3 regions of the Frankia sp. Hr75.2 genome follow, and region 3 is predicted to be linked to each of the others. Evidence: riboswitches for the same ligand, from Rfam matches in the RefSeq annotation. Region 3 holds a riboswitch; each other region holds the start of a gene.
What was found. A riboswitch is a leader RNA that binds a small molecule or an ion and turns the genes downstream of it on or off. The one in region 3 is predicted to bind cyclic di-AMP.
Positions count from the first base shown of each region.

Region 1: another riboswitch for cyclic di-AMP. It lies ahead of AC559T_RS27395 (C40 family peptidase); the one in region 3 lies ahead of AC559T_RS33390 (peptidoglycan-binding protein).
Region 2: another riboswitch for cyclic di-AMP. It lies ahead of AC559T_RS23225 (C40 family peptidase); the one in region 3 lies ahead of AC559T_RS33390 (peptidoglycan-binding protein).

Region 1 covers NZ_CASGGV010000312.1:20,032-27,825, forward strand. The annotation lists gene AC559T_RS27380 (heavy metal translocating P-type ATPase) at 1-219, shown strand, start outside; gene AC559T_RS27385 (hypothetical protein) at 913-1,260, shown strand; gene AC559T_RS27390 (DUF305 domain-containing protein) at 1,352-1,951, shown strand; cyclic di-AMP (ydaO/yuaA leader) riboswitch at 2,704-2,896, shown strand; gene AC559T_RS27395 (C40 family peptidase) at 3,028-3,999, shown strand; gene AC559T_RS27400 (M56 family metallopeptidase) at 4,151-5,080, opposite strand; gene AC559T_RS27405 (BlaI/MecI/CopY family transcriptional regulator) at 5,077-5,469, opposite strand; gene AC559T_RS27410 (IS3 family transposase) at 5,977-7,131, opposite strand; gene AC559T_RS27415 (hypothetical protein) at 7,166-7,360, opposite strand; gene AC559T_RS27420 (OmpA family protein) at 7,685-7,794, shown strand, end outside.
Region 2 covers NZ_CASGGV010000297.1:23,116-30,909, forward strand. The annotation lists gene AC559T_RS23215 (DUF4139 domain-containing protein) at 1-792, opposite strand, end outside; gene AC559T_RS23220 (hypothetical protein) at 2,247-2,636, shown strand; cyclic di-AMP (ydaO/yuaA leader) riboswitch at 3,456-3,632, shown strand; gene AC559T_RS23225 (C40 family peptidase) at 3,793-4,743, shown strand; gene AC559T_RS23230 (PHB depolymerase family esterase) at 5,615-6,283, opposite strand; gene AC559T_RS23235 (type 1 glutamine amidotransferase) at 6,382-7,134, opposite strand; gene AC559T_RS23240 (MurT ligase domain-containing protein) at 7,131-7,794, opposite strand, start outside.
Region 3 covers NZ_CASGGV010000343.1:17,623-25,416, reverse strand. The annotation lists partial or broken gene AC559T_RS33425 (response regulator transcription factor) at 1-186, opposite strand, end outside; gene AC559T_RS33420 (hypothetical protein) at 177-2,111, opposite strand; gene AC559T_RS33415 (response regulator transcription factor) at 2,223-2,879, shown strand; gene AC559T_RS33410 (hypothetical protein) at 3,054-3,287, shown strand; gene AC559T_RS33405 (DUF5134 domain-containing protein) at 3,302-3,940, shown strand; gene AC559T_RS33400 (LppP/LprE family lipoprotein) at 4,071-4,655, shown strand; gene mce (methylmalonyl-CoA epimerase) at 4,756-5,181, opposite strand; gene AC559T_RS33390 (peptidoglycan-binding protein) at 5,426-6,205, opposite strand; cyclic di-AMP (ydaO/yuaA leader) riboswitch at 6,481-6,647, opposite strand; gene glyA (serine hydroxymethyltransferase) at 7,013-7,794, opposite strand, start outside.

The DNA of each region.
Region 1 (7,794 bases), on a different contig from region 3:
GTCCGCAAGATGCGCCAGAACCTGGCCTGGGCCGTCGGCTACAACGCGGTCGCGCTGCCGATCGCCGCCGGCGTCTTCGAACCCCTCGTCGGGCTCACGCTACGACCCGAGATCGCCGCGCTGACCATGTCCGGGTCCAGCTTCCTGGTCGCGGTGAACGCCCTGCTGCTCAAACGGCAGAAGCTGCCGCGAACGTTGACAGAACCGGCCTCGGCTTAGGACCGCGGCGAGGTGGCCGCCGGTGCCGACACTGCACACCAGGATGTCGACCTGCTCGAACCGGTTGGCGAACTCGTGGCCCAGCCCGGCGTAGGCGGCAACGTTGTCCGGGGTGCGGTACTGGTCCGGGCAGTAAGACGTCAGGGCCGGGCCCGGTCCAGCCGCCCTCCGGGTTCCTCTGTGCCCCCGGGGTTGGCGCCTTCCGGCTTGGCCCAGAAGCCCCTGCCGGAGTCGACGAACGGGTCGCTGACCCACATCACCGGGGGACCCACCAGCCCGTCCGGCCGCGGCGCACCCGCCGGCCTGGTACCTGGCGCGGGACGGTTGCAGACGCGCGAACCGCTTCGGGCGATCGGAGGTCGGTGCGGGCACGGACTCTGCTCCCCTCTACAAGCTTGGCGGCGAACTCCCGAATCGAACTACCACTACGGAGCATAGTAGTTTTCCTTCGGAGCGCCGCCGTGTGCATGGCCTTGTCGTGGCCCTCGGCCAGCGAGCCTCGGGGAGTCATGGCTAGGTAAAAGGGCTGATGGCCCCTTCTTGGGTGGCACCTCGCGCCCCCGCGGGCGAACGGTCATGGCGGCAACAACTATCTTGTGTAGTAGGCTCTGGGCGGCGGACGCGGAAGAGGGTGACGTGACGCGCTGCGAGACACCGGCACGACACGGCGCGCTCTGGGCTCGACTCACGCTCGTGTCAGCCGTCCTGCTCGGGCTGCTGGCGATGCACGCCGGCCTGGCCGCGCAGGTGCACGCGCTCGTTTCGCCGCCCTGTGTCCAGGGAACCGACCGTGACGTTCACCCGCACTGGTCCCACTCGCACGAGCCTGGGGCCGAACCCCACGGCCACCAGGGCGTGCTCTGTTCGGCGGTGTTCCGGGACGACCCCGAACCGGTTCACGGCGGCGAACAACACGGCCTGGCGGCCATGTCCACCCCCTTCGGTGCCTCTGCCTTCACCGGGACGCGTGGCGACCCACCGCAGACGCCGCCGCCTCGGTACGTGACCGACCTGTCTGTCCACTGCGTGTGGCGGCTGTGAGCGGACCTGCGTCGGACGTCACGCACGCCTGTCGGCGCGCTCGACGACTCCGGCCTCAGATCCGTTGGCAATCCGACACCGAGGACGACTCGTGCGAAGAAGACGCCACCTTGGACTCGCCGCCGTAGCACTGGCCCTGACAGCCACGCTCGCGGCGTGCGGGGGCGACGACACCCCGACGGGCCCGTCGTCCGCCACAGCAGGGAGCAGCAGTGAGGCCAGCGACAGCGCCCACAACAACGCGGACGTGATGTTCGCCCAGATGATGATCCCGCACCACCAGCAGGCCGTGAAGATGGCGGAGCTGGCACCCGACCGGGCCGCCGATCCGGCGGTGCTCGCGCTGGCCCAGCAGATCGGGACCGCGCAAGCACCGGAGATCGAGACGATGACCGGCTGGCTTGCGGCGTGGGGCGAACCCACCGCCATGCCCGGCGCCGGCGGTCATGGCACCGACGACATGGGAATGATGTCGGAGGGCGACCTGACCGCTCTCCAGACGGCGTCTGGTCCGAACTTCGACCGCATGTTCCTGGAGATGATGATCCGGCACCACGGGGGTGCGATTGCGATGGCACGCACCGAACAGCGGGACGGACAGTTCCCCGACGCCGTGGCCCTGGCCAGGACGATCGAGTCCACGCAGACCACAGAGGTCGAGACCATGAAGGGCCTGCTCGGTACCGGATAGCCGAGCAGGGCCCTGGGGCACCGGCCGCGCGCCGGTGTCCCAGGGCACCTCGGGTCCCAGACGCGACACTCGGCACGACGAACGCGAACGTCGGTCGCGGCGAATGACCTGACGACGAGACAGCTGACGACCGGAACAGCGGAACGGCTGGGAGACCTCGAAGTCGAGGCCATGGACCAGGTGTGGGCCGCGAGCGGCCCTCGTGGCATGGCACCAGGCCGGTGCCGGAGACCGTCCTGCCGGAGATGGTGGCCTTAACGGCCCGTTTCGGACCTGCGAGCAAGGCGACGGGGCAAGACGATCCACCCGGACTACCCGACCGTTCATCGGACACCGCGGGCCGCAGCGGCTTTGGCGGCCCCGACAGACGTCCCGTCAATCCTTCCGACAGCCACCAGTCTCGATGATCAATGTCTTTCGGTGGTGGAGAGGTCAGCACCGAGAGATCCCCTCACCCCGGGCAACTATGTCTCGTAGTAGGTGCCGAGCCTCGCGAAGGGTGGGTGGTGTCCGGACGCAGTGCGCCGAATTGCTGTCCTGATCCTCGCTGCGCGGGCCCGGGGAGGCTTGCTTGGGTGGCGGTCTGACCGCGATCTGGTGATCGAAGGCACTCCAAAGGCGCGTCTACTCCGCTCGGCGAACCTAGATCTTGCTGGAGCGGCGTGGATGTCCGTCGAAGATCTTCTGAGATCTTCCGATTGCTACCTACTATGCTCTGTAGTTGGTAGTGTGTGCATCTGCTGCAGCATCGGACCGTACGCCGAATCCTGCCCCTGGTCCGGTGACCCCTCCGACTTGCATCTGGGGCAGGAGCGGGGGAACCACGTTCCTCCGGGCGTCGCCTCCTTCGATGCCCTTGGGGTGAAGCCGAATACGCACGGGGCGTTCGGCCGGGCTCCCAGCCCGAACCCGACAGCTCATCTCGCAGGCGTAGGGGAAGGATCACCATGGTGTCTGCGCAGAGTACGCAGCTTGATGCAGAAAGACGCCGACAGGAGGGACGCGGTCGCCACCGGGCTCCGTCCGTCCCCACAGCGTCGAGCCGGGCCAGAGCGCGGGCCCGCGCTGTCGCAGCGGTGACCACTGGCACTGTCGTGGTCTCCGGTATGGCTCTCGCTGGATGTGCGCCGGAGCCCAGCTCGGACGGCGCGTTGGACGACAGCACGAACACCACGTCACTGACGCTCGCGACCCAGATCGGGTCCCGGGTGGCAGTCGACGGCCCCGTCCAGGGTGCCGCGGGAGAGGGCGCGTCGCGCACCGTCCTTGATGCCACGACGGACATCTCTGCACCGACTCTGTCGTCCAAGATCGACGTGGGTCTGCGCGTGACGAACCCCGACGTGACTGTCAACGCGGACGAGCCTGTCAATGTCGGCTTCTCGCTGTTCAACGAGGAGACCCACGCCCCGCTGGCGGACCAGCTCATCAAGGTACAGGTCAAGCTACCCACCGGCTGGGCGACCTTCCTGCACCTGACCACCGACGAGCGTGGCTTCGCCTCCTACACGGCCCGCGTCCTCATCACCACGAACGTCACGGTGATCTTCGATGGAACGGACGCCCTCCAGTCCGCCCGCTCGGAGAACGAGGCGACGCTGCGCGTACGCCCGGCCCCGCCGCCGGTATCTGTGCAGGGCACCAGCAATGCCGTGAACGTCGAGACTCCGGCGGTCGACGTCAGCATCCCGGCCAACACGCTCGGGGAGAAAGCCGTATACCTGGCGTCGCGGCAAGCCGGTAAGCCCTACGTCTACGGGGCGACCGGGCCGTACAGCTTCGACTGCTCCGGCCTGGTGCAGTACATCTACAAGCAGCTCGGCAAGACACTTCCCCGGACCACCGACCAGCAGTACGCGGCGACAACCAGGATCGCTCAGGGCTCCGAACAGCCAGGCGATCTCATCTTCTTCGGCCAGCCCGGCGCGATCTACCACATGGGGATCTACGCCGGTGGCGGGAAGATGTGGGTCGCGCCGAAGACCGGTGACGTGGTGAAGCTCCAGACCATCTGGGCGGACTCCTACTCGGTCGGTCGGGTGACCTGAGCCGGTTCCACTGGCCATCGTGGCCCGGGCGGCTTTCGGCGGCGAGGTGCCGGTGGTCGTTGCAACCGATCCCCTAGTAGGCCAGCCGGTCTGGTCTGACTCCCACGCCGCTGTGAAGGCCATGGTGCTGCAGGCGGTCGCAGCGAGACGATCAGACGCAGTGATATCCGAGCTCATTGAGGGCGGGAACCGTGGTCATAACGAGTGGCAGGAGGAGCAGCACGGCGACGATGAGGCTGCGAGCCACGACGGCGGGACGGGACAGGGGCGGCTCCGCGGTCAAGAGACGCAGTACCCGTTGCCGTACGCCGGTGTTCGCCATGCCCAGCACGGATGCTGGGGGAGCCGCGAGCCGTAGCACTGCTTCGGCGACGACGTGGGGAGCGCTGCGCCGGGCCGCGCTGTCGTCAGCGGTGAGTTCGACGAGTCGGCGTAGCTCCTCCTGTCCTGTCCCGAAGAGCGGCACGGCTGGGAAGGCTCCGGCCAGCACGGCTGCCGTCGTGAGGATGAGGTGGTGTCTGCCTGCGAGATGGGCGCGTTCATGCGCGATGACGGCGTCGAGTTCGGTGGGATGCAACGCTTGCAGCGCGCCTTCGGTGACGACGACGCCCCCGCTCCGGCCCGGTAGGCAGAACGCACTGCGATCAGCATGATCCAGTATGTAGATCCGAAGTGTGGGATGAAAGCGCCCGAGCAATCGGACGTCATGCCGATGACGGACGCGCGATCGACGGCCGGTGATGGTGACGGCGACGGCGACATGAAGGAGGCGGAGCGCCGCAGCGGTGCTCAGGACGACGCCGGCAACTCGTGGAGTCGTCCAGTGGATGGAGATCGTCAGGTTGTGGTTGGTCCAACCGCACCACTGGACAAGCAGAACCAGCGTGTCCCCGATCGCGTGCAGCGGTATGAACAGGAGCGTTGCGGCCAGTACCGCCACGGAGACCACGGAGATCATCGCGGCCAGCCACATGGCGACGGCGAGCCGCGGCGCACGGGACGTCCAGGAAGCAGCGCGGAGGGCGTAGGGCAGACCGTAGGCGACGAGGGCCGCGTACACCGCGAGAACACCAAAGATCATGATGCAGTGGGTTCCTCATCGTCGCGACCACGGCTGGAGGAGTGCCACTGCACCGCTTCGCGCAACGTCTCGTACTCCGCAGCATCCATGGCGTGCACGAAGTGGAGCAGCGTCAGGCCTCGGTCGTCCGCCCCGGAAAGCACGGATCTCATCAGCTGGGCGGTGTAGGCGCTGCGGCCCAATGCGGGCTGGTAGCGGTAGGAACGTCCGGCTCGTTCCCGGGTCAGCCACCCTTTGTGGAACAGCCGGTCCATGACGGTCATCACGGTCGTGTAGGCCAACGGGCGTGTTGGCGCGAGTAGTGCCCGGACATCACGGACAGCCACCGGCCCGCGTGCGGACCACACCCGGTCCATGATTTCGGCTTCCAGGTCGCCGAGTTGTTCCACAACTCCCCCTCGTACGGCACCCGACAAGCACCGCGTCCATCTCATCCCGCGCCTACGCGAGCGGTCCTGCTTGCCCCGGTCACCGCCTTCGGCTGCATCTGGACATCGCTGCGGCCGGTGACGTACGTCCATCCCCGCAGTCTTGCCCGTCGCCGGACGGACTGGCGTGGCTCGACCCCTTGTCGCCGATACCTACTATGGATCGTAGTTGCTGAGGTGAGTCTCATGGGGCGCATCTACCCTAGCTTGGAGTGGAGGGCGTCCCGAATGCGCGTGTGGGCCGACTTGCTCGGTGGTCCTGCCTGTGGGTTCAGGTGCCGGGAGGGTGCTGATCTGCTACATGACATAGTAGTTACGCCGCATTGGGGGCAACGAGAGGATGTGTGGGTGGATCGCGCCAGGAGGTACGTCGACCAGGCTCGTGAGGAAACGGCACTGCTGCTGGGACGCCGTCCGCGAGCGAGGGGCGGAACCCGTCAACCTGATCGGGGCAAGATCTTGTAGGAACTACTGAGCTGGGTGTTCCGTGTCGGCGGTTGGCTGGTCGTGGGTCTGTTCGGGTGGGTTGATCCAGGCTGGTGTCGGCAGCGGTGGTGGTGTCGGTGGGCGGCGGACGAACCGGTCCGGTCGGGTGGCGTAGGCGGCGGCGAGGACCTCGGCGCGGGCGGCCTGGACGGTCTCGGCCTGGCCGTGGTGGACGGTCGCGGGGGTGAGCAGACCGATCCCGGAGTGCCGATGGTCGGCGTTGTAGTAGTCGAAGAACTCGCGGCACCAGGCGCGTGCGGTTTCGATGCTGTCGAACGTGCGGGGATAACCCGGCCGGTACTTCAAAGTCTTGAACTGGGACTCGGAGTAGGGGTTATCGTTGGATGTCCTGGGCCGGGAGTGGGACTGGACTATCCCGAGGTCGGCGAACAGGAAAGCGACGGGTTTCGAGGTCGTGGAGCTGCCGTGGTCGGCGTGCACGGTGAGCCGCCCGGGAGAGACGTTCTGTTTGTCGCAGGTGGCGGCGATCAGGTTCTCGGCGAGAGCGGCTGATTCTTTGTCGGCAAGCGTCCAGCCGACCACATACCGGCTGTAGACGTCCAGGATGACGTACAGATAGTAGGAGGTCCATTTCTGCGGGCCGGGGAGTTTGGTGATGTCCCAGGTCCAGACCTCGTTCGGCCCGGCGGCGAGGAGCTCGGGTTTGACCTTGGGCGGGTGGAGGGCCTGGGCGCGGCGGTCGCCGGTCTCGCCGCGTTCGGCGAGCAGCCGGTACATGGTGCGCTGCGAACACAGGTAGACGCCCTTGTCGAGCAGGGTTGCCCAGACCTGCGCCGGGCTGGCGTCAGCGAACCGCGGGTCGTGCAGCACGGCCAGGACCCGGGCGCGTTCGGCCGCCTCCAACGCCCGGGGGCCGGCCAGGTCCTGATTCCGGGCGGAGTGCGGCGCTACACCGTGCTCGCCGAGGGCCCGGCATCGCCGTCGTCCTGGATGGATTGCGGGTGTGGCCGCGGAGCTACGAGTTCCGGCTGCTCCTGTTCGGGTCGAGGCCGTCCTCGCCTCGACGCCGAACGAGATCGAACGGCTGCGTTCCGGGGGAGAACTCCGTGAATGGATGAATTTCGTGCGGCCCGATCCGGACTCGATCGTCGAGGTGGTCGAACGTGACGTCACCATGGCCCGGAGCACGGTCCGGGAAGCGCGGGTATGGTCACCCGGCTGGGCCACGAGCTATGGGCGGGTGCAGGTCGAGTACCGGGTGAGCCCATTGCCCGACGCGGGGAACGCGCTCATCCGCGTTGCCGTCGCTGGCCTGCGCGGCGAGGTCACGCTCAGCGGTGACGAACTGCGCGGCAGCCGCCCGCGCGCGACCACCGGGATACTCACGCTGACGGGTCGACACCATCCCGCCACCCGGGTGAGCCGGCTCCGGCGGCCGGTGTGTGATCGCCCCGCGGGCGGGGCCGGGCCTGGTGGCTGCCGTCGACGGCGGGTGCCGTGGCACCGCCCGGAACGCCGCCTCGACCTCTGCCCTCCGGGTTCACCCACCCGAGAGCAGGCCGTCGACCAGCCGCGCACGCAGCACGCCCAACGCCGTCCCGGTCCTGATCGATCGTCTCTTCCCGGTGGTCTCCGCGGGAGCCACTTCCTGTCGCGTGTGCGGCAGCTGGTACGTCCAGCAGGCCTTTCGCCCGTATGCTCCCCTCCAATCTCGGGGGGTGGGGGACAGATGAATCGACACCACAGGCGGCGTCTGCTCGCGTCGGCGGTGCTGATCATGGCGGTCGGCGCCGGCTGCGGCGGTTCGGACGAGACGCCGGAGACCAGGGCGGCCAGCAG
Region 2 (7,794 bases), on a different contig from region 3:
CAGGTCCACCAGCGAGGCTGTCCCGTCGACCAGCGCGCCCTCCGCCGGGCCGCCGGCCGGCGCCTCAGCCGAGCTCCCCGCCGGGCCTTCGGTGGCCGTCGGCGGCTCGAGGTCGACGACGATCGCGCGGGTGTCCGGCTCGGGCCGCGCGTGGCGGGCCTCGATGACCCGGCCGAGCACGGTCAGCTCCCGCTCCGTCTCCTCCCGCCGTTCGGCGAGCGCCCGCCGGCGCGCGTGGACGGCCGACATCTGCGCCGCGAACGCGTCGCCGACAGTGACCAGCCGGGCTGCCGCGTCCCCGGGCCCGTCGCCCTCGCGGTCGGTGCCTTCGCGCGCCCAGCCGCGCGCGAGGGCGCCGGCTCCCACCCGGGCGGCCACGTCGAGGAAGGAGCGACGGGCCCGCTCGGTCTCGTCCTCGTCGCCGATCTCGGCCAGGTGCGCGCGCAGCTCGGCCTGGCGGGCGCGCAGGTCGGCGAGGGCACCGGCGTCGGGGGTAGCCCGGGCCTGGGAGACGACCCGCACCCCGAGCACCCGCGCGGAGCCGGTGCCGCTGACCCGCACCGAGTCCTCGTCGAGCTCGAGCGGCAACCCGCTGAGAGTCACCTCGACCCGCTCGGACGGCGAGCCGAGCGTCGCGACATCGAACCGGCCACGGCGGGTCACGCGCGCGGCGGTGGGATAGACGACCACGGCGCTGATCGGCGCGTCGAGGAGCACCGACGGCGGCGCGCCCGTCGGTGCGCCCGTCGGTGCGTCAGGAAGGTCAGGTGTGCCGTCCGCCGTGGACATCATCCGGACACCATACGGTCGGCGACCGTGCTATCCCCGTGGGGCACCGCTGATCCCGATGCCGCCCGATGCCGCCCGGGCCGGGCGGCCGCGGGGCCCGTTACGGTCCGCCCGTCCAGGGAGACCCGAAAGGTGCGTCACCGGCCCCGTCCACCAGGACCGCGGCGCCACGGCAGGCCCGCGGCGGCGGGCGCCGGGCGGCTGGCCCGCGTGCGACCGTGGCCCCGGTGGCCGACGCCGCCCGCTCGACCGGGGTGGAACGCCACACTGAAGATCGTTTTTTGGTGGGCGCGCCGAGCTCCAGGCGACGGCCGAGCCCTCCGCGGCCATGACCTTGCGTCACCGTCAGACCGGAGGTAGGCACCGCGCCGGCTCGACCGCTCGCAGGCGAAGGCCTTCAGGCCCGCGAGCCCGGAGGCCATTCGGCCCATACCCGGCCGAGGAAGCAGCGGCCCGACCGAAGGTCATATCCCGCAGCCGCGGAAATGCCCGGTGGACGTCGATCCGATCACCGGAGGGGACCGGCCGTTCGACGCCCCCACCGGGCCTGGAACAACATCGAGTGCACCACCAGGATTGCTGAACGGACCTCGCCCTCCGTATGACTCCGCGGCCGCTTCCTGACTTCGCGTCGACCCGCTCACGACCGCGGAACCGCGCCGGCGACCGGTCATTGCGACGCCGCACAGCTCTGGTCTCTGGCCGTCCGACGCAGGTCGTCGGATCGGTCTCCCGGCGCGGCGGTACGGCTCACCAGGAACGGGTGGGAGATCACGCCGAATCAGCCCAGCAGGGAGGACCCGCCAAGCGGCCATCAGCCGATCGGATAGGCATCGATCCGATCAGCGCTGCGCGTAGCCGTTCCGGCTGGAGATCGGGAAGGCGCCAGATTCGCGCCGCCCGATTCGATTGTCCGACGATCTCACCGATGGTGGCCGCAGTGCCCGACAGCCCGTTCCATCCGATCAACGGAAACCGCGCTCCGTATACCGCGTATGCCGCGCCCGGCCGGGGTGCCGGAGCCCGCGACCTAGCCGACACCGAAGCCAGAGATATTACTCACAGTAACCATCATCGTCGGCGAGACCCGCGGCCGGGAGCGGCCGAATCCGCTTCCGACGCCTCTGGCCGCATCCCGTGGCAGTACGGGGTGTTGTGGGTATCGAGTCCGAACGTCGTCTGCCCGCGCGGCAAGTCGGGTTGATCCCGCACAGACAGGGGTATCCGTTGGTCGACACCCGATACGCGACACCCGTCTCCGTCGCCGTCTGTTGGCCGACGGCCGGATCCGGCCGACCGCATGCCGGAAACCCGATGCGTCGACTAACGTAACCAACCGTGTCGGAACTTCGGCGACGGTCGCGAGTGGCGTGGTGGCGCACATCCCACGCATTGCCGGACCGCGCCGCGACGCCCACGGGCCGGCCCGGTGCCGCTGCCAGCCGCCGGAGCCGGGCATGACACACCCACGCCCGCAGCACCACGAGATCTCCGTACTGCCCGACCGCGAGGACCTGATGGCCGAGCTGGCGAGCCGGCTCGAGGCCCTGGACGCCCTGCTGAGCCGGCTCGAGGATGCCGAGCGCCAGGCCGCGGACGCCGGTGAGCACCTCATCCGGACACGGCAGTGGCAGGAGGACACGGTCCGGACCATCCAGGAGGAACGGGCGCGGATGCGCCAGCGCCAGCAGGCCCTGGACGACCTGGCCGAGCACGCCCGCGCGGCCGTCGAGGCCCTGCACGGCAGCCACCGCTCGCTGCCGCCCGAGGTGAAGCAGCTCGAGATCGAGCTCCAGGTCCTCAACAGCTCCGGCTTCCTGACCCGGCGCAACGGCCGGGCTCGCTGAGCGGCGGTCCCCGCCGGGCGTCGAACGCTCCTCCTCCTCCTCCTCTCAGCCCCTGGTCCTCCTCTCAGCCCCTGATCAGCCCCTGACCCCTGACCCCTGGCCCCTGGCCCGGCCTGGTGGCGGGTGGCTCGCGTGTCCGCCCATGGGCCGTCCACCTCGCCGTTTGGTGTCCGCCTCGCCCTTTCGGGGCGCGATCAGACCGGGTTCGGCCCCCAAAGGGCGAGCGGGATACCAAAGGGCGAGCGGGACGCTCACGACGACTGGCCCGATCCGGTAGTTGACCAACTTCCGCGGGCCTGGCCGGCCAGGCCCGCGGAACTCGGGGCCCGGTGCCAGGTCGGTGCGCGGTGGCAGCGAGGCCCGGTGGAGCTTCCGGGGGGTGCCTGCCCGCGGGCGGCGCGTCGATCCGTTCACGTCCCAGGAGCACCGCGAAGGGGTCCTGGGGATCGGGCCGCGCGGTCGTCCGCGGCCGCCGGATCGAGGCGGGAAGAGACGGGCCGGGGACGGAGCGAACCGGGCCCGTGAGGGGCTCCGCGGGTAGTCCCAGCCCGGTCGGCCGGTACGGGAAACCCCCGCGCAAGCCAGGAAGTTCTGGTCACCTAACGTGTTGGGACGTGATCCTCGTGTGGGCGTCCAAAAACGTGACCGAAGGCTCAGCACCCCTCCTGACCTGGGCAGATGCGGCGCAGCAAGGGGCACTTCTTTGCACACTCGACGTAGTTGAGGAGGACTAGTGTTTACCCACACCATCCGTGTGGACTAGTCTCGCTTCCGACGTCACGACAACACCGGACCGAACGCCGAATCCTGCCCGCGGTCCTGGTGTCCCCTCCGAGTCGTCACCACGGGCAGGAGCGGGGGACCCACCTCCACCGGCTGGCGCCACGACACGGCGCTGGCCTAGGGGTGAAGTCCATCGCGTGAAGGTCGCGCTATGGACCGGGCAGCCCAGCCCGAACCCGACAGCTCACCTCGCAGGCGTACGGGAAGGAACGCAACGTTGTCTGCGCAAAGTGTGCAGCTTGATGCTGAGAGACGCCGGCAGGAAGGGCGCGGTCGCCACCGTGCACCGTCCGCCCCCACGGCGTCCAGCCGAGCCAGAGCCAGGGCCCGTACCGTCGCGGCCATCACCACCGGAACCGTCGCGGTCTCCGGGGTGGCGCTCGCCGGGTGCGCCCAGGATGTCAACTCGGACGTCGCGCTGGACGACGGCACGAACACCGCCCCGATGACGCTCGCGACCCAGATCGGGTCCCGGCTGGCGGTCGACGGAGCCATCCAGGCCGCCACCGCTACCGGCGGCGGTTCGGGCACCGTTCTCGACGCCACCACGGACATCTCCGCGCCGACTCTCTCGTCGAAGATCGACGTCGGCCTGCGCGTGACGAACCCCGAGGTCACGGTCAACGCGGACGAGCCCGTCAACATCGGCTTCTCGCTCTACAACGAGGAGACCCAGGCCCCGATCCCGGACCAGCTCATCAAGGTCCAGGTCAAGCTGCCGACCGGGTGGGCGACCTTCCTGCACCTGACGACGGACGACCGCGGCTTCGCGTCGTACACCGCGAAGGTGCTCACCACCACGAACGTCACGGCGATCTTCGACGGCACCGACGCCCTCCAGTCGGCGCACTCGGAGAACGACGCCACGCTGCGCGTCCGCCCGGCTCCGCCGCCCGCACAGGCCTCCCGCAGCGCGGACCGTACGGGCGTGAACGTCAACACCCCGGTCGTCAGCGTCAACCTGCCGGCGAGCTCCATCGGCGAGAAGGCCGTCTACCTGGCCTCGCTGCACGCCGGCAAGCCGTACGTCTACGGCGCCGAGGGCCCCAGCTCCTTCGACTGCTCCGGCCTGGTGCAGTACGTGTACCGGCAGCTCGGCAAGAACCTGCCGCGCACCACCGACGCGCAGTACGCCGCCACCACGCGGATCTCCCAGTACAACAAGGCGCCCGGCGACCTGATCTTCTTCGGGAGCCCCGGCAACATCTACCATGTCGGCATCTACGCCGGCGACGGCAAGATGTGGGTCGCGCCCCGCACTGGTGACGTCGTCAAGCTTCAGACGATCTACACGACCTCGTACTCGGTCGGCCGCGTCGCCTGAGAACGGCGGGCCCACGGCCCAGCCAGAAGGCCGTCTGTTCTCGACCTCGATCGTTCCACGCCCACGCACCGCTCGGACGGGGCTGCCCGAACGCAGACGCCCCGTCCCCCGGAACGAGCCGCAGCGCGATCTCCCCCTCCGGTCGCGCGCGGCTCCGCCGCCGGGTCGGGGTTGTCGGGATCAACCTCGGCCCGGCGGGTCTTCCGGAGTTCACCAGGTCCCCTGTACCGGACCGCCGGTGTCACGTCTGCTCAGAACGTCTGTGCTGCGGAATGTCCGGAGTAGCTCTGCCGCGGGCAGATTTCGACACCTTCCGCGATGCTTCCGCCACGTGGCGCCATCGATGAGCTGGCCGGCAGCCATGAACGGTAGGCCGTTGCGGCATCATTCTACTTCGTCATAAGTAGCGTAGATGTAGCTTTAGCCGGCCAGACTGCCACTATCAGGCAGCAACACCCCCATTCGAACCAACCCAGCACCAGCACCAGCCCACGCGAAAGTCAACCGCACCCCACCGATCCGAGATCCTTCCGGTGGGACGGACGTCAGATCCCCCCCCATCTGACGTCCGTCCGGCCGGAAGGCCCCGGACTCCGCTGGCCGTCTGTCCGATCCCCCCCCCATCGGGCCGGCGGCCAGCGGACCCCCTCAAGCCTTCCGGCCGCCCACTGGTCCGTCGGGGCCGTTACCCCCCCTCCCGGCGACGTCGACGGACCGCTCGAGCCCCGGCCGCCCCACCCCGCGGCAGGCGCAAGCCCCGAAATGGCCAGCAAGCCGTCCCCGGCGGGGCCGGCGGCCGGCCAATCTGCTAAATGACTAGTTCTTTGCTACTAGCGCGAACTGTCTGGTCAGCGCACCGAACCAAGCTGGGTCAGACCTTCCGGCGAAGGTCGCGGGAGAAGTCCCACAACGTGCTGCTGACCTTTTTGTCCCAGTCCGTCTCGGCAACCCGCCCGTGCTGGGTGACGTTGTCGCAGGTGGGGCCGGGCTCCGCTTCGAACTGTCCCACGACGCCCACCGCCGCGTAGACGGGGGGGCCGGGCGAGCAGGCGGCGAGCAGGGCGAGCCGCGCACCCTCCCCGATACCCCAGACGTATATCCGGTTCAGGTCGATGTCGGTGCGTTCCTCGTCCATGTAGCGGACGACGTCGCGCAGGTACTGCTGGTCCGCTCCATTCGGGTCGTCGAGTCGCCAGGTACCGGCGACCGCCTCCGGGAAGGCGAGCGCGAAGTCACGGCGGTTCGCCAGCGACGACGCGTCACTGTCATGTTCCAGTGAACTCGCATCCGTATTGTCATCGTGCAGGATGATTACCAGGGGCAACGGGTCATTCGGTTTGGAGGGTGCCTGAACGAGCAGTTCCCGGTCGGCTGACGGATAGCCATCCGGGATTGTGACCCGTTCGACCTTGGGACGGCCATTGGCCGCGACGAGCCACCAGATGGCCACAAGTGCCACCCCGGCGATGATCACGTTTCTCTTGTTCTTGCCCCACCAGCCGGCAAGGGGATTCGACGCCACGATCCAACCGAACCACACCCGGCCCCCGGAAATCGCCGGATTCAGCCCAGCGCGTCAACGCGGACCCGGGCGGGACGACGTCGGGTGGCACTTACCAGCCGTCCGCGGGCGCCCACTCAACCGCCGGCGAGCGCCCGCGCCCGCGCCCGGCGCAGCATGTCCGCCTCGACCGGCGCATCCAGCGGCGCCAGCCGGCCGTGCACCCAGGTCAGCAGCAGATCGGCCAGGGCCGGGTTCTGGGCCAGCACCGGCCCGTGCAGGTAGGTGCCGATGACCTTCCCGTCCACGATGCCGTCTGTGCGCGCGGGGGTGCCGTCGCCGACGCCGAGGCGCACCGTGCCGAGCGGGATGCCCCGGGACCCGGGAAGCGGGCGGGTGCGCCCGCCGTGGTTCTCGTACCCGTACAGCGTCGGCAGGCCGAGCCGCTGGTCGGGCTCCACCACGATGTCGCCCACGGCGCGCGGTGGCGGCGGGACGTCCGGCGGGTCGAACGAGCGGCGGGTCTCCATGTCCACCAGGTGGACGCCCTCGTGGACCCGGCCGTTGCCGGCCGGGAAGCTCGCCCCGATCACCTGGTAGCCGGCGCAGACCGCGAGCACCGCCGCGCCGCCCGACACCGCGCGGGTCAGGGAACGGTTGCGGCGCATGCCGTCCGCGGCCAGCACCTGCGGCTCGTCCTCGCCGCCGCCGAGCAGGTAGATGTCGCAGTCGGCCGGGACCACCTCGCCGGCCGGCACCTCGACGATCTCCGCCCGCAGCCCCCGCCAGCGCAGCCGCTGGGCGAGCACGATCGCGTTGCCGCCGTCGCCGTACGTGCCGAGCAGCTCCGGGTAGATCAGGGCGATCCGGGTCGCCGACTCGCGGCTCACCGGGTCGTCCGCACGAGCAGATCACGGAAGGCGGTGTAGTTCGCGACGACGTCCAGCGCCTTGTCGTTCGCCGCGGTCGCGGCGTCCTCGGCGTCGGCGTGCACGGTGTGGGGCACCTCGGCGTAGGCGAGCCGCACGCTCATGTCCTCCTTGCGGCCTCCGGTGACGAGCACCTGGCGGCCGGCGAGCCGCTCGAACGGGACGTCCCAGATCCAGGACGGGTCGCGCCCGTCCGCCGTCTGCGAGTTGAAGTCGATCAGCACCGGACGTGGCGGGGCGGAGTTGAGCAGCTCCATCATCTCCACCCAGCCGGCCGGGTTCTTCGCGAGCAGGAGGCGGGCCAGCTTCCCGTCGGGGCCCAGCGGCACCTCCTGGTAGCGGCCCTGCACGTCACCGATGCCACGCATCGCGGCGAGCGCGTCCTCGACGTCGACGCCGAACTCGCGCGCCGCGGCCGCGGCCATCGCCGCGTTCGCGAGGTTCACCCGCCCCGGCAGGTCGATGTGCGCCGGAATGCGCCGCCCGAACCACATCAGCTCGCCCAGCCCGGCGACGGAGACGATCGGCTCCGGTCGGGCCAGGCCGCACTCGCACCACCAGCCGGTGGCGTTGCGGTGCAGCAGCCGGGCGCACTGCGGGCACACCATCGCGTCGGCGGTC
Region 3 (7,794 bases):
GGTGGGCGGCATCCGCATGTCGACCAGGGCGACGTCCACCGGGGCGGTGGCGGGTGTGGCCATCACCACCGAGACCAGGTCGGCGCCGCGTTCCACCACGGCGACGACGTCCACGCCGAGGCTGGTCAGCAGCGCCCGCAGGCCCTCGCGGAAGTGCGGGCTGTCGTCGGCGATCGCTACCCGCACGGGACCGTCACCCGGGTCGTGGTGGCGCCGCCGGCGGCACCGCGTACGGCGACCCAACCGCCCAGCGCCCGGGCGTGGTCGGCGGCGGCGCGCACCCCGCCGGCCACCGGCACCGCGCAGGTGACCTCGCCGACGAGCATCGCGCCCTCGGCGCGCACCTCGACCCGGGCGGCCCCCCACTCTCTCCTGCCCGCCGTCGGCCCCGCCGCGGCTGGTCCCGCCGCCAGCTCTGACACGCCCGGCCCCGCCGCCAGCTCTGACACCACCGGTCCCGCCGCGGCCGGCTCCGGCATCCCCGCGGCCGTGTCCGGCGGTGGAACCGCGTCGGCGGCCGCGATGGCGCGCAGCGCGGCGGCGAGCGCCGCGTACATCGCCCGCTCGGCCGTCGTGTCGAAGCGGCCGGCGGGCACCCGCAGCAGGCTCGGGCCGCCCAGCCCCAGCCCCGCGGCGAGACTCTCCAACGCCGGGAGCAGGCCGTCCCGCTCCAGGACGGCGGGATGGGCCTCCCGGGCGATGTCGGCGAGCTCGCCGTGCGCCGCGCGCAGCCCCTCGCCGATTTCCGCCAGGGCCCGCGCGGTGGCCGGTTCCGACACCGTCCGGGCGACGTCCCCCGCCGCCGCGGCGAGCTCGGCCAGGCGCCGGCGGACGCCGTCGTCCAGCTCCCGCCCGACCAGCGCCCACTCGTGGGCCTGCGTGCGCGCGGCCCGCCGGCGTTCCTCACCCAGGCGGACGAGCTGCGCGCGCAGGCCGCTCTGCGCCCGCGCCTGCTCCAGCGCCGCGGCCGCCGCGGCCAGCGCCGCCGCCACCTGCCGCCGGTGGCAGCGCAGGACGGGATCGATGCTCAGCACCGCGACCGGCGCGCCGGCCGCGGACCGCACCGGGACGTACCAGCGCTGTTCCGGGCCCGGCCGGTCCGACCGTTCCCCCCGGTGGTCCTCCGGGGGGAGGTCCACCACCTGGCCGTGCAGATCCACCAGCACCTCCGTGTCCGGCTGGCGGCAGGTGTCCGGCTGGCGGTAGTAGACCTCGAGGGTGGCGTCGCGCAGCAGGGCCCGCAGCGCCGCCCGCACCGACGCCGGTGTCGGCGACCCGATCTCCCGGCCGAGCCGGTCGGCGGTCGTCGCCAGCAGCAGCCGGCGGTGGGCGCCGACGGCGAGCAGCGCGACGGGGGTGACGATCGACGCGGCCCCCTGCAGCGCGACCGCGTCCTCGATGCGGCCCAGCTCGGGTTCGGCCATCAGGCCCGGGTAGGTCACCGCGGTGACGAGCGCCACGAAGCCCGCCGAGAGCAGCACCGGACCGGCGACGACCCGCTCCAGGCCCCGCGCCGCCCGGATCCGGGCGACCGCCAGCAGCACGAACGTCACGGGCACCAGGACGTAGAGGACGAGCAGGACGTCCAGCGCCGCCTCGAAACGGGCCCGGCCGACGAGCAGCGGCGCGGGCCACAGCACACCGTCGGTGAAGCTGTTCCAGGAGGGCCGGGAGATGACGACCGTCAGCACCTGCCCGCCCAGCAGGATCACCGCCGCGGATGTGACCCACCACCGGTCGGCCCGGCCGCGCAGGGTGTTCCCCGGGTAGAGCAGCAGCCCCCAGGCGTAGGCCACCCAGTAGACGGACTGGCCGAGGACGGCGATCAGCGGCAGCGGGCCGACGTCCCAGCTCATCAGCCAGGTCAGCGGGCAGCACAGGCCGCCGAGGGCCAGCAGCTCCCCACACCGGCGTGACGACGGGTCGCCGCGCAGCAGCATGCCGGCGACGACCAGCGCCACCGCCACCGCCACGTTCGGGACGGCGGCCAGCCGGTGGCGCTCCCAGTACGGCCACCCGGCGGCAACGGTCGCCGCGGCCACGAGCAGCGTCGTGGCCGTCGTCGAGGCGGCGAGCCGCGCCGTCGCGGAACGCCCGGAGCCGACCGGCATCCGTCAGGTGTACCCGAGCGAACGCGGGGTTCCTACCGGATGTCCCCCGGAACGGCCCCGGGTTATCCCGGTGCGTGACCGGGCCGTCCGGGGGACGTGAGAAGATCCGGTGTGCGTGTTGCGATCGCCGAGGACAGTGGGCTCATCCGGGAGGCGCTCAGCGTTCTGCTCGCGACCATCGGGGTGGAGGTCACCGCCTCCGTGCCGACCGGGACGGAGCTGCTCGCCGTCGTGCGGGACGCCCCGCCCGACGTCGCGATCGTGGACATGCGGATGCCCCCGACCAGGACCAACGAGGGGCTGCTGACGGCCCGCGCGCTGCGGCAGGCGCACCCGGGGATGGGCGTCCTGGTGGTCACCGCGCACGACGACGACCCGTTCGCCGCGGACCTGTTCGCCGGTGGCGCCGCCGGCATCGGGTACATGCGCAAGGACAACATCACCAACCGGCAGGCGTTGAAGGACGCCCTCGAGCGGCTCCGCGAGGGGCAGCCGGTCATCGACTCGCACATCGCCGCGCGGCTGCTCGCAGGCTACCCGCAGTCGCAGCGACTGAGCGGGCTGTCGGAGCGCGAGCGCCGCATCCTCGAGCTGATGGCCCAGGGCCTGTCGAACAGCGGGATCGCTCAGCGGGTGCACCTGAGCCCGAAGACTGTCGAATCCCACATCGCGAGCATCTTCACCAAGCTGGGGCTGCGGCCGGAGCCAACCGAGAACCGCCGGGTGCTCGCCGTCCTGGCCTGGGCGGACGCCGCCCGCCACGGCTGAGCCCGCCCGCCACGGCTGAGCCCGCCCGCCACGGCTGAGCCCGCCGGCCACGGCTGAGCCCGCCGCCACGCCTGCCGCCGGCCACCCGCCGGCGCCACGGTGGGCGGATTCGGTCGGCTCTGCGGGCCCGACCGCTTACACTCAGATGATCTTATCGTCGTCGTGCGAGGTGCCATGAGCGGGTCGGACGCCCTGAATCGCGTCATCACGTTCTGTGGGAAGTGCAGCTGCGGCTGCCCGGAGCTCTACATCGACCACCACGCCGCGGCCGACCGCCGGGTCGTCCTCACCGACGACTTCGGCCAGCGGATCCAGATGAGCATCGAACAGCTGGAAGTCATCGTCGACGAGGCTCGGGCGGGTCGCATCAGCTCGCTGGTGGCCGCCGAGCTCGCCGCTGGGGGGTGACCCACCGCCACCCGGTGGCCGCGGACCTGGTTCCGCTGGCCGGTCCGCTGGCCGTAGCCGCCGGCGTGGCCTCAATCATCGTCGCAATGATCCACTTGTGGCGGATGCGCGCCCTGCTCCGCCGCCCGGTGGCGGCGGACGGGCCGCGTACGCACGCGTCCGCCGCGGACGGCTGGATCGAGGGCGGGCACGTGCTGGTCGCGGCCGGGATGGCGGTCATGTTCACCGGCCCCGCCCGGCTCGTCGGCTCCTGGCCGTTCCTCGCGCTGTACCTGGCGTTGACGGCGGCGCTGCTCGTCGGGCTCGTCACCCATCCCCGGTGCAGTGCGCCGGGCATGTGGTCCTGCTGTGCGCTGCTCGTCGTGGAGGCGGCGGCGATGGCGTGCATGTCCGGGGCGGCCTGCGTCGCCGGCTGGCCGCTGCGCACCGACGGGGCGATCGGCGCCTGGTGTGTCGTCATCTTCGGCGGGGCGTGCCTGGCGGCGCTGGCCGGCCCGTCGGCGCGCCGGTTCGCCGCGCCGCCGCCGGCGCGCCCGCGCGTCCGTGAGCTGGCCGCCCGGCTGATCCGGATCTTTCCGGAACCGGTCGTCCCGCGCGGATCCCGACTGATCATGTCGGGTGGAATGATCCTGATGCTCCTCGCCCGTACCTGATCGCCCACTCCCGTACCCCCCGGGTGACCTGCTCCGAAACCGCGCATTCCACTCCCTGAGCGGGCGGCGAGCCCGAAGTGCGCCTACGGTCGGCCGGTCGGCAGATACGAGGCCCAAGGGGGCGGTCGCCATGCGTCGAGTCGTGTTCATCTCCGTACTGGCCGCCGCGGTCATCTTGAGCGGGGCGGCGTCTGCGGTGTCCGCCGCGCCGACCGCGGTGCAGTCACCCCCGGCCGCCACACCGGGCGCCGCGCGCAGCCCGGGTGCTGCGGCCAGCTCGGGTGCCGTGGCCAGCCCGTCAGGCCCTGGCAGCTCGGCCGTCGTGGCCGGTTCGTTGAGCCTGGCGGAGGCGTCGGGCCTTGTCCGCGGCCGTGGTTACACACCGATCACCACGGACGGCTACGAGCCCACCCACGATCTCAGCGTGATCGTCGGGCGGCTGTCCACCTCGGTGGACGGCCATCCGCAGCAGGCCTTCTTCTTCCACCGCGGCCGGTTCGTCGGGACGGACGCCGTCGCGAGCGCGGGCGTGCGGTGGGTGTGGTCGACCAGCGAGGTGGTGGCGCTGCAGTACGACCTGTACCGCCCGGCGGACCCGATGTGCTGCCCGAGCGCGGGCGCGGCGAGCGTGCGGTTCCGCTGGGACGGCACGTCGGTCGTGCCGCTCGACCCGATCCCGACCAGCAAGTGGACCGCCGCCGAGAGCCGCCGCTGACCAGCGACGCAGTGCCGGTGGGACCGCCGGCGGGTGGGACCGCCGCCGCGGCCGGGCCCGGGTCAGCCCCCGGGCCCGGCCGCGCTGGTCACGCCGGAGGTCAGTGGCCCTCGGCCGCCTCGACCAGCTCGGTGAGCACCCCGCCGAGGCCCTTCGGGTGCATGAACGCGATCCGGCTTCCGGATGTCCCGTGCACCGGCGTCTTGTTGACCAGGTCGAACCCGGTGACGGTGAGCGCCGCCAGCGCCGCGTCGATGTCCGCCACGCCGTAGGCGATGTGGTGGATGCCGGGGCCCTTCTTCGCCAGGAACTTCCCGACCGGGGTGTCCGGGCGCACCGGCTCGAGTAGCTGGACGTAGGAGCCGCCCGTGTCGCCGTGGTGCACCAGCAGCATCGCCTCGCGCACGCCCTGCGCCTCGTTCGTCTCCTGATGCGCGACCTTCAGGCCGAACGCCGCCTCGTAACGAGGGATGGCCTCCTCCAGCGAGGCCACGGCGATTCCGACATGGTCGATCCTGGTCAGCACAAAAATCGCTCCTGCCTCGTGGACGGGCGGCCCTGGTCGCGTCCTGCCTGGCGGGCCAGAACTCCGAGCCTGCCCGGATCCGGCCCGGCGGTCCACTGAAGCGGCAGGTCGGCCGTGTCGGGCGCGCCACCCCCGCCCGGCCACGGGCTTGGCCACGCCGTCCGGTCGCCGCCCCGTCGCGGCCCGGCACCGGCGTGCCCGGGCCGCGACGTGGACGGCTCGACGGCCGCGCGCCGCCCCTGGATCAGGCGAACAGCCTGTCGTGGGTGAGCGGGCCCACGACGCCGTCCGGGACGAGGCCGTTCTTCTTCTGGAAGTCGACGACCATGTGGTTGGTCTGCGGACCGAACCGGCCGTCGATGGTGATCGGGTAGCCGATGGCGGCGAGCTGCTTCTGCACCAGCGCCACGTCCCAGCGGACGCCCTCGACCCCGAGCCGCATGTAGCCCGAGCTGGCGGGCGCCGGTGCCGTCGCGGCCGGTGCGGCCGGTGCGGCCGGCGTGACGGCCGAGATCGTCCGGGCGCCGGTGCCGCTGCCCACCGCGGCCGCCGCCGCGGCGCCGCGGGCCAGGTACTTCACGTGCATGCCGTTCTTGTAGGCGCTCCAGGCACCGATGCCCTGGCTGGCGCATACCTGCCGTGCGGCCCAGGCGTTGACGTTCGGGTCGTAGAGGTTGCGGCTACCGACCCAGCTCGAGTGCGCGCGCATGTTGATCTGCCAGAGGCCGCGGGAGTCCTCACCGACCGTCGCGTGGGCCGTTGTGTTGCCGCCCGACTCGGCCAGCGCCACCGCGACCCAGGTGCTCAGCGGAATCCCGCGGCAGGACGGCAGGCCCGCGTTCTGCGCCGCCTGCGCGATGGTGACGTCGGAGGCGGTGGCCGCGCTCGCCGGGCCCGCGGTGAACATCAGGCCCGCCGACGCGCCGATGACGCTCGCCGCGGTGACCACGGCGGCGCGGCCTCGCCCGGGTCCCCGTCCGGAGGTGTTCGGACGGCTGGACCTGCGGTGCTTTCCATGCGACATCTAAGAATCTCGTTTCTGCTATGAAGAACAGAGCTTCTGAATGTCCGGATGGGAAATTGATCCGTACACGGATCAAAAAGTTACGGCAACGATTCGCCCGGCGAGGGAAGCATGGCTCAGTGCGCCGGCGTTCTGTCGGCGTAAAAGTATTCCGGACCTGGTGGGTCTAGATTTCCTGCGTCAACCCCGGGATGCGGGCACTGTGCGGCCGCGGCGGCTGCCCGAGGGACGGGTGAAAGGCCCGCCTGGGTGATCCAGACATGCGTGCGTACACGACGATCCTTCCCGTACGCCTGCGAGGTTAGCTGTCGGGTTCGGGCCGGGAAGCCCGGTCGGCCTTTACCGCATCTGCGGCGCGGTCGACTTCACCCCGAGGACGGCCGCCCGTGCGCGGGTGGCCGTCCGGAGGAACGTGGTTCCCCCGCTTCTGCCCTGCTGATCGCTAGGAGGGGACGACGGGCCTAGGGCAGAACTCGGCGTACGGCCCGTCGCTTGCTGCGAGCCAGGACACCGTAACGAACTACTAAGGGTAATCGCAAGTACTAATTTTCTTGTACCGACGGCGCATCCTGGTCACGATGCGTACACAGAATCGAGATCGAGACACTCCGGGCAGTAACCGGCGACGCTGCGGCGCGGGCATCCGCCCGGACGTCGCCACACCCGGCGCGGACGGCGACCGGGGCTGCGGGGGAGCTGGGCCGGGCATGCCTCGGCCCGGGCGCCTTCGTGCGCGCCCGGGCCGAGGGTGAGGGGGAGTCGGCGGTGCCGTTGGGCCGGCCGGCTGGAGGTTCCCCGCTGGGTCGGTCAGACCCAGCCGGGCATCGGGTAGGCCGACATCAGGTCCCTGACCTCGCCCGCGATCCGCTCGATGGTCGCCTCGTCCGCGTCGCCGGCGGCCTTGACGGCCTCGTCGATCCAGGCGGCGAGGGTGGGCATCTGCTCCGGACACAGCCCGCGGGTCGTGATCGCGGCGGTTCCCAGGCGCACCCCGGACGGGTCGAACGGCTTGCGCGGGTCGAACGGCACCGTGTTGTAGTTCAGCTCGATCCCGGCCCGGTCGAGTGCCTTCGCCGCCGGCTTCCCGGCGACTCCGCGACTCGTCAGGTCAATGAGGATGAGATGGTTGTCGGTGCCGCCGGTGATGAGATCGAAACCGCGTCCGGAAAGCGCCTCGGCGAGCGCCTTCGCATTCGCGACGACCCGGTGCGCGTACTCCCGGAAATCTGGTGTCGCGGCCTCCCGCAGGGCGACCGCGACGGCGGCGGTGGTGTGGTTGTGCGGGCCGCCCTGAAGGCCCGGGAAAACGGCCTTGTCGAGTGCCGTCGCGTGCGCGGCGTCCGACATGATCATGGCGCCGCGCGGGCCGCGCAGCGTCTTGTGCGTGGTCGTCGTGATGACCGGAGCGTGCCCGACCGGCGATGGGTGGGCGCCGCCGGCGATCAGCCCGGCGATGTGGGAGATGTCCGCGACGAGCACGGCGTCGATCTCGCGGGCGATCGCCGCGAACCCGGGAAAGTCGATGGTGCGGGGGATCGCCGTCCCGCCACAGAAGATCACCTTCGGCCGGTTCTCGAGGGCGAGGTCGC